DNA from 3 places in the Paenibacillus sp. FSL K6-4396 genome. Region 2 is predicted to be linked to each of the others. Evidence: predicted binding sites of a transcription regulator. Region 2 holds the regulator's gene; each other region holds the start of a gene.

Region 1 (3,289 bases), 4.3 Mb from region 2:
GGAAATGTTTGTCGGTGTCGGTGCATCACGTGTACGTGATTTGTTTGAAAATGCGAAGAAAAATGCCCCGTGTATCATCTTTATCGATGAGATTGATGCTGTAGGACGTCAGCGTGGTGCTGGTCTCGGTGGTGGTCACGATGAACGTGAACAGACACTCAACCAGTTGCTCGTTGAGATGGACGGATTCGGAGTTAACGAAGGTATTATCATCATAGCCGCAACGAACCGTGCAGATATTTTGGACCCTGCCTTGCTGCGTCCTGGACGTTTTGACCGTCAAATTACGGTTGACCGCCCTGACGTAAGAGGTCGTGAAGCTGTCCTGAAAGTACATTCCCGTAATAAACCACTGACCAAAGATGTGAAGATGGATATCATCGCGAAGCGTACAACAGGTTTCTCTGGTGCGGATTTGGAGAATCTCTTGAACGAAGCGGCATTACTTGCAGCGCGTCGTAACCGTAAAGATATTTCCATGAAGGAAGTTGACGAAGCGATTGACCGTGTCATCGTTGGTACGGAGAAGAAAAGCCGTGTCATCAGTGATCGCGAGAAACGAATCGTTGCTTATCACGAAGCAGGTCATACCATTGTAGGGTACTTCCTCGAACATGCTGATATGGTACATAAAGTGACCATTATTCCGCGCGGACGTGCGGGTGGATATGTAATCATGTTGCCAAAAGAAGACCGTATGCTGGTTACCAAGCAGGAATTGCTGGATAAAGTAACCGGACTTCTCGGGGGTCGTGTAGCTGAAGAATTGTTCATCGGAGAAATTGGTACTGGTGCATACAGTGACTTCCAGCAAGCGACAGGTATTGTTCGCAGCATGGTTATGGAATACGGTATGAGTGAGAAATTGGGACCTATGCAATTCGGAAGTTCACAAGGACAGGTATTCCTTGGTCGGGATATCGGTCATGAACAGAATTACTCGGATTCCATTGCTTACGAGATTGATCAGGAAATGCAACGCTTTATCAATGACTGTTATGAGAAGTGTAAGGACTTGCTTGTTAAACATTCAAAAGAGATGCACCTGATCGCTCAAACTTTGCTTGAGGTTGAGACTTTGGAAATGGATCAGATCAAGCAATTGATCGAAACAGGTTCTTTGACTCCAAAAGCAGAGAATGACAATGATGGTGAAGGCACACCAACTGAAGGCGGAGAGCCAATCATCGACACCATCGGTGATGTGCGTGTTCGTATTCAAGGTAAAGATGAAACGCCTGAGCCACCAGCCGGAGATATTCCAAACGAAGCTCCGAATCTGGAAAAGGGTAATAACAATAACCCGGATGATGGCGGAACGAAGCCAACGTCTTAATGCACAATACATCTGGCTATGATAGCAGGTGAAATCAAGAGAGCCCTCGAGGCTCTCTTTTTTTATCCATTATTTTAAAAGAGGATAGATAAAGATAAACGGGAGTTAGATGGCGAACCAGTTAGCAAACAGGTGGTTACAGCGCTGTTCCGGGCCTTTTTCATTTATTGACAGAGTCGTGAACGTTGTGTAAATTAGTTGTTAAACCGCTTGTGATTCGTTTCTCAAGCGAAGATAACGACTTAGGTTAGCCCACGAAACAGCGCATGACGCTGTCCCGATAAAGGAGAGGATCACAGGTGGAAGCTCTGGCTTTAGAGCGCAAGGCTGAGATGAACCGCGAGCTGCGTGAGCGGCTTATGGTGTTGAAGAAGGAACGAAATGCCATTATTCTTGCCCATTATTATCAACGTGACGAAGTACAGGAGGTTGCCGACTTCCGTGGAGATTCATTTCTGTTAGCCCAGAAGGCAGCACAGACAGATGCGGATGTGATCGTTTTCTGTGGTGTTCATTTTATGGGTGAAAGCGCTAAAATTCTGGCGCCAAATAAAACAGTTATTATCCCGGACGAACGTGCGGGCTGCCCAATGGCAGATATGGTGAATGTGGATGGACTACGCAAATTGAAAGCACAACATCCTAATGCCAAGGTGGTTACGTATATCAATTCCTCGGCTGAGATCAAAGCAGAGACTGACATCTGTTGTACATCGGCGAACGCAGTCCGGGTTATTCAATCGGTGGATTCCGACGAAATTATCTGGGTACCGGATAAAAACCTGGGACATTATGTGCAGCAGCATACAGACAAGAAAATGATTATCTGGGAAGGTTACTGCAACACTCACGATATGCTCACAGTCAAAGATGTGGTGGAGATGAGAGCCAAGCATCCAAATGCAGAGTTTGTTGTCCATCCAGAGTGTCGCCCTGAGGTTGTAGAGATGGGTGATTTTGTAGGCAGCACAACAGCTATTCTGGAGTATTGCAAAAATTCATCAGCGAAGGAATTTATCGTAGGTACCGAAGATGGTACAGGATATCAGCTTCGTCTGGATAGTCCGGATAAACAGTTCCACTTTGCTACCAAGTTCCTCGTATGTCCCAACATGAAGGTGAACAACTTGAAGAAACTGGTGAAATGCCTGGAAACGATGAAGCCGCAAATCTACGTGCCACCGGCCGTTGCCGACAAAGCCAGAGAATCACTAGAGCGCATGTTGTTGGTAAAGTAGGATGCGCTACTCTTGCTCCAAGACAGGTGAATAACATGATACCGCAATATTTAGTTGATTTTGATCTGTCTGCGCTACCCATGGTAGAGACGGATGTACTGGTTATAGGCTCAGGAATTGCTGGTTTGTTTACCGCCATTAAGGCAAGTGAACAACAACGTGTATTAATGATCACGAAGAAGTCTTTACTTGAAAGTAACACCAGATATGCGCAGGGAGGCATCGCTGCGGTTATTGCTGAGGATGATTCACCTGCTTACCACTTGCAGGACACACTTGTAGCAGGAGCGGGCTTATGCCGCTCCGAAGCGGTAGAGGTATTGGTGAATGAGGGTCCGGACGGAGTGAAGGAACTGATTCGTTTGGGTACTTTATTTGATCTGGAGAACGGCGAGTTGGCGTTGACGCAGGAAGGTGCGCATAGCCACCGCCGTATTTTGCATGCCAACGGAGATGCAACAGGATATGAGATTGTACGTGCGCTTGCTGTTGAAGTGAATGAACATCCCGGGATTGAAGTATGGGATGAGCATTTTGTTGTTGACCTGATTACAGATCGAGATCGAGGGGAATGCATTGGCGCTCTGGTTCAGAAGGATGACGGATCCCAAGTGTTCGTTAAGGCACAGGCAACTGTTCTTTGCTCTGGTGGGGCAGGACAACTGTACCGATACACGACGAATCCGGATGTAGCTACTGCCGATGGTGTAGCCAT
Region 2 (3,289 bases):
TCATGCCGACCTCAAGTGCTCCGGTATTGTTCAAGAAAATGGATTTGGCACCGTATGACGTTCCGAGGAGTAACGCTTCGCCTGCTGGCACAGCCGTCGGGTCACCAGATACACCTTTGTGGATCAATGCAGCCAGTCTCATTTCCTCGAACATATCCAGGTTGTTGTTGCTTGCCGGTCCGTCTGTTCCGAGTGACACGGTAACTCCTGCTTTCAGTAACGCTGGTACCCGCGCAACACCGGAAGCAAGTTTCAGGTTACTTCCCGGGTTATGGGATACAGCCACATCATGACGGGCCAGAATCTCAATCTCTTCGTCATTCAGATGCACAGCATGTGCAACCAGGGATGGACGTGAGAAAAAGCCCAGTTTCTCCAGATGTGCCACAGGACGCAGTCCATAATCAGCCACGTTCTGCTCCACTTCACGAAGCGTTTCAGACATATGTGTATGGAGAGGAAGGTTCAGGTCGTTCGCGACCTGCACAAGCTTCTCTATGTAGTCAGGAGGGCATGTATATGGGGCGTGTGGCGAGATTACAGTTGTAATGCGACCATCTGCCTGTCCATTCCACTCACGTGCAAACGCTGCCGACTCCTCCAGTTTCCGCAGTTGCTCTTCTTCCGAGCACAGCCCGATTACACCACGTGCCAGTGCTGCTCTAACGCCGGATTGCTCCACAACTTTGGCAACTTGATCCATGTGATCGTACATGTCCAGGAAAGCTGTAGTTCCGCCTTTCAACATTTCAAGCACCGATAGCGAAGTTCCCCAATATACGTCTTGTGAAGTCATTTTCGCTTCCATCGGCCACATTTTTTCCTGCAACCATACTTGCAACGCAAGATCATCTCCGTGCCCTCTGAGCAACGACATTGCTGCATGACCATGCGTATTGATCAGACCCGGCAGGAAGAACAGTCCTTTTCCATCCACTTTGGTACAATTTTTGTCTCCATCCGGCAATGTCTCACCAATATGCACAATCTTGTCATCCTCGACAACCATGTATCCTTGAACCACGTTCCATGTTGTGCCACCTTCATTAACGGCAAATTTGCCGTTGTGAATTACCCATCTATTTGTTGTCATCTTCCTCGTCGTCCTTTCCAGTCTCCAAGTAATAGGCCAAACTAAGCAGATCCGTTGTAAAGTCAGCATGGTGAATGCGGATATGCGGCGGTGTTTTTAGAATGGTTGGTGCAAAATTAAGAATCGCTTCGATTCCGGATTCAATAAGCTGATCGGCTACATTTTGGGCTTCCGTATCCGGAACCGTGATAATTCCGATGCGGATGTTTTCTGTTTTAACCGCTTCCGTCAATTCATTCATTGGTTTTACCGTCAAACTGTTAATTTGACTACCAATCTTCGGTCCATATGCATCAAATACAGCAACAATCTTCATGTTGTCTTTCAGATATGCATTGTAGTTGGACAAGGCTTGACCGAGATTACCCGCTCCTACCAGAGCTACATTAATTTGCTGATCGATTTTGAGAATGTGACGAATTTTCTCGATCAAATAGGATACATCATACCCGATCCCTTTACGACCAAAATCACCGAAGTAAGCCAGGTCTTTACGAATTTGGGCCGGATTCAGATCCAGCCTCTGTCCAAGCTCTTGAGAAGAAACAGTAGCCACCTCACGCTGATGTAACTCGTTCAAATAACGCAAGTATACAGGCAGACGTCGTACCACCGCTTCCGAAATTTTATCCGATTTCATTCTTGCTCCCCCTTACCAAGGCCACGATAAAATAATAGATGAAAAGATGAGCATTCTGTATAAACTCAAAGATAAACATGACATTTTATACAGAATGCTCCTTGTAATTTAGGTTATAAGTTCTTACGTGCAACTGCTTTAATCGGATACGGAAATATCTAATAAAGTTTAACGCCAAACGATAGTCTCATGCAATGATATAACGAACAAAACAACCATTATTCTTGTTCATTAACAGGTTTTTCTAACCACTCGGTAATTCGTGGAACCATTTGCTCCGTGAGCATATGCTCCATTTTGGGACCAGGTAATGAATATAAAAAGAATTTACCATAGTACGCTTCAATCACCCGTGTATCATAAACAATGACAATTCCTCTGTCCTTCGCTGTACGCACCAACCGGCCAAATCCCTGCTTGAAACGAATGACCGCTTGCGGCACGGACAGTTTCATGAATGGATTTTTCTTCTGTTCCTGAAGCAACTCACTCTTGGCTTCCACCAACGGATGATTCGGTGGCTGGAAAGGCAGTCGCACAATAGCGAGACAGGTTAGCGCCTCTCCCGGGATATCTACACCCTCCCAGAAGCTGCTTGTACCCAGAAGTACCGTAGCTTTGGCATCTTGGAACCTGCGAGTCAGCTTAGAGCGGCTTCCACTGTCAACGCCTTGCCCAAGCAACGAGATGTCGTTACCAGATAGCGCCTCCTTCAGCGGATCATAGACCTGTCGCAACATCTTGTATGAAGTAAACAGAACCATCATGCGTCCACGCGTGGCAATTGCCGTCTCTGCAAGTGATTGCACCAGCATATTAACAAAGTGCGCATCACCCACACTACCCTTCACACTCGGGAAATCACGCGGAATCACCAGAAGTGCCTGATCGCGATAGTTGAAAGGTGATGGCAGCATCGACGTTAACAACCGATTATTCTCGGAAGCTTCCTGCAAGCCAAGCTGTTCAATCATGAACTGGAATGATTTATCTACCGAAAGCGTAGCCGATGTAAGCACAACACTTTTCTTTTTATCAAAAAATAAATCCTTAAGTTGTGCACTGACATCTACAGGTACAGCATACAGCTGGAGAGATTTGCTGCGGAATTGACCACTGGCTTCCATCCAGTACACCGTTTTGGCATCATCCATACGCATGAAGAAACGCAGATTCTCCTTCAATGTGGTCAGATCTTTCAGCAATCCTGTAATGTCCGTAATCAGACTATCCGATTGATAATCATCCTGATCCTCTTTCACTTCAAGCAGCAATTTGTCCCCTTTGCGAACCAAATCGCCCAGAGTCACATAGATCTGGTTCTCCAGATCCTGCAACTCCTGCCATTTTGCAGGTTTCTGAGAAGCTTTCAGACGCAGGGAAAATTGCCCCGTCTCTCCCGGTGAAGCATCACTTCGTTCAGGCAACAGACCGAACAAGGCATCACTCATACGATCCCACAGCTCCTTAACTTCAAGAGCGAGCGGGAACATCTGATCCACCATGGAACCCCATTGCACCGAATTTTCATGCCCGGATAACTGCGAACGAAGCAT
Region 3 (3,289 bases), 2.2 Mb from region 2:
AAAGACCCTGACGGTTTGTTCTATTCTTCGCCTAATCAGCTGGCAGAGCTTGGTGTTGAGACCAAGATGCTTCATGAAGTTACAGCAGTCGATGCCAAGGGCCATACCCTTCAGGCTAAAAACCTGCAAACCGGGGAAGAATTTGAAGATACGTTTGACAAACTGATCGTGACAACCGGGTCATGGCCTGTCGTTCCAAAGCTTGAAGGCATCGAGATGGATAACATCTTACTTTGTAAAAACTACAATCATTCCAACACGATTATTGAAAAAGCCAAAGATGCCAAACGTGTTACTGTTGTAGGTGCAGGATATATCGGCGTAGAGCTGGTGGAAGCTTTTCAAATGAATGGCAAGGAAGTTACCCTAATCGACAGTGTGGACCGGATTTTGAACAAATACCTGGACCCTGAATTCACGGATGCGATTGAAGATACGTTGACTGGACGCGGCATCAAGCTGGCTCTTGGTCAAACAGTACAGAAGTTTACTGGAGAGAATGGCAAAGTGACTAAGGTGATTACGTCCAAAGGAGAGTTTGAAACCGATCTGGTTATTCTGTGCATTGGTTTCCGTCCAAATACAGAGCTGCTTAAAGGCCAAGTGGATATGTTGCCAAACGGCGCAATCATCGTAGATAAATACATGCAAACGAGTCAAAAAGACGTCTTCGCTGCGGGTGACAGTTGTGCTATTCATTACAACCCAACAGGCAAAGCATCTTACATTCCACTGGCAACCAACGCCGTGCGGATGGGTACACTGGTAGCCCGTAACCTGGTTCGTCCTACGACACCGTATATGGGTACGCAAGGAACATCGGGTATCAAAATTTATGAGCAAAATATCGCGGGTACCGGGATGACGGAAACGTCTGCTGCTGATGAAGGTCTGATTGTTGAATCTGTCGTACTGGAAGACAGCTACCGCCCGGAGTTCATGCCAACGGCTGAGAAACTGTTGCTCAAAGTAGTATATGAGCAGGCTACTCGCCGGATCGTAGGAGCACAGGTGATGTCTCAGGTTGATCTGACCCAATCGATTAATACGATCTCGGTCTGCATCCAAAATAACATGACCGTAGATGAGCTGGCCTTCATCGACTTTTTCTTCCAGCCACATTACAACAAACCATGGAACTTCCTGAACACGGCGGGTCTGCAAGCACTGCCTCCAATAGAAGTAAAAGCACCAGCAATGGTGTAAGGAAGCAGAATAGATGGTTTAACAGCGATCTTGATAAACGCCATACAAAGATAAGTCATGCTTATCTGTAATATAAGGTGTACAATAACTGCCAGGAATACGAAACAAGGCGGACGATTATAAGCAAAAAGAAGACTGGCGATTAAACGTCAGTCTTTTTTTGTGGTTTTTTAGCTACAAAAGGCCTTATATACTCTTGCTGACTTAACTATACCAAGACACTCTTAAAGTATCTTTTTAAATAACATTGTGATAATTTGCACAAAGTTTCACGCAGTACCAAGATACAATTGAGATAAGGTATTCAACGCATAACTAATGAATTTCAGATGGTTTTATCCAATGATGAACAATGAAGGAGAGGATGGATGATATGGCAGCAAAAACACCTCTTGAGGTTGCACAATATACGGCGCAAACAGGCATGAAGAAGGCCCAATATCCGGTGTCTTCTGTATTGGTGCTTAGTTTCATGGCAGGTGCATTTATCGCGCTGGGTTTTCTACTGGATATCCGGGTGATTGCATCCGCGCCGGCAGAGTGGGGAAGCCTGGTTAATCTGATTGGTGCAGCAGTGTTCCCGGTGGGACTAATCATGGTGCTCATAGGTGGTGGCGAGCTGCTGACGGGCAACATGATGGCAGTTCCACTTGCTACGATTGCAAGAAAATTATCCGTGGGTAGCATGTTGAAAAATCTAACCTTAGTGACGATTGGTAATTTTGTTGGAGCTTTGTTTGTCGCGTACGCGTTTGGACATGTGCTGGGTCTGACCGGAGAGGGTGTATATCTGGCGAAAGTGGTGGATATGGCTGGACATAAGCTGCATGACGGCTTCCTGCAAGCTTTCATCTCTGGCATCGGCTGTAACTGGCTGGTGGCACTGGCCGTGTGGCTATCTTATGCATCCGATACGATGAGTGGCAAGGTACTGGGCATTTGGTTTCCAACGATGGCATTTGTGGCGATTGGATTCCAGCACGTTGTGGCCAATATGTTCCTCATCCCGGCGGCAATCTTCGAAGGGCATTATTCGTGGGGCCAATATGTGATGAATTTTATTCCGGTATGGCTCGGGAATCTGACTGGTGGTGCTCTGTTTGTAGCTGCAGCCTATTGGGTGGTGTACCTGCGCCAAGCTGAGCCGAAAGTGAAACCGGAGGCAGCAACGTTGATCGAAGCTGTGGAGACGGAGGCTAGAGTGATGTTGAGCAAGCAGGCGTAGCGGGCTATATACACGCGTAATGGAACATTCATGTAGAAGTGAAGACGATTCTGATCTTGCTCGGTTCATGGCGAATATGCTGTGATGGAGCAGGGCGGGATCGTTTTTTTTGTATGGGGTTTTTTGTTGGAGTTTAACGCAAAATAAATTCGCCATGACAAGGTTCGGGGGAACGAAACCTGTTCATGGCGAATTTCGGGAGTGGTCCATGATATGGCATGAGGAGGAAGTGGGGAAACACTAGCCTAATGCCTTATTTTTAATTTACCCCTGATTTCTGAAGTTGAATCAAACTCAAAAACATTTTTTTGAAAATAATTTAAAGCTGCTATAGCGGCAAATATGAAGCAAAAACATACTGTTCTCTTTACGCGATAACCTCGAAGAAGATATGATATAGGGATAGCTTTTGAAGAGGGGGAGCCTTACGATGATCGATCAGGAGAATGGTGTATTTGCGGCGGTGTGCCCGCTCGACTGTCCGGACACTTGTGGTCTGTTATTACATAAAGAGAACGGAAAAATTGTGAAGGTGGCAGGCAATCCGGATCATCCGATCACCAAGGGTGCCATTTGTAATAAAGTCAGAAATATGACCGAGCGGGTGTACCATCCCGAGCGTCTACAATATCCGATGAAACGTGTAGGAGCCAAAGGTGAGGGCAAGTTCGAACGAATCAGTTGGGATGAAGCGATTCGCGAGATTACGACCAAATTCACTGCATTGTCCGAAACCTACGGCCCGGAGAGCATCCTGCCCTACAGCTTTTACGGTAACATGGGCATTCTCGGCGTAGACGGTATGGATCGGCGTTTCTTCAATGCACTAGGTGCAAGTGTGCTGGAGCAGACGATCTG

Evidence for each region. Region 2 encodes Rex, which represses fermentation and respiration genes when NADH is low (regulators of the CRP and FNR family bind a similar motif). Its sites were predicted from a motif close to TTGTGAAATATTTCACAA; they were not measured.
Region 1: nadA (quinolinate synthase NadA) is a predicted target of Rex. The motif match lies at 1,547-1,564, and genes of this name have one in related genera.
Region 3: MHB85_RS28745 (formate/nitrite transporter family protein) is a predicted target of Rex. The motif match lies at 1,454-1,471, and genes of this name have one in related genera.

The regions. Positions count from the first base shown of each region.
Region 1 covers NZ_JBBOCR010000001.1:64,458-67,746, forward strand. Annotated here, with positions in the region: gene ftsH (ATP-dependent zinc metalloprotease FtsH) at 1-1,336, shown strand, start outside; gene nadA (quinolinate synthase NadA) at 1,636-2,574, shown strand; gene nadB (L-aspartate oxidase) at 2,610-3,289, shown strand, end outside.
Region 2 covers NZ_JBBOCR010000001.1:4,379,325-4,382,613, forward strand. Annotated here, with positions in the region: gene MHB85_RS18875 (amidohydrolase) at 1-1,093, opposite strand, end outside; gene MHB85_RS18880 (redox-sensing transcriptional repressor Rex) at 1,080-1,733, opposite strand; gene dinG (ATP-dependent DNA helicase DinG) at 1,952-3,289, opposite strand, start outside.
Region 3 covers NZ_JBBOCR010000001.1:6,574,984-6,578,272, reverse strand. Annotated here, with positions in the region: gene MHB85_RS28750 (FAD-dependent oxidoreductase) at 1-1,206, shown strand, start outside; gene MHB85_RS28745 (formate/nitrite transporter family protein) at 1,580-2,431, shown strand; gene MHB85_RS28740 (molybdopterin-containing oxidoreductase family protein) at 2,862-3,289, shown strand, end outside.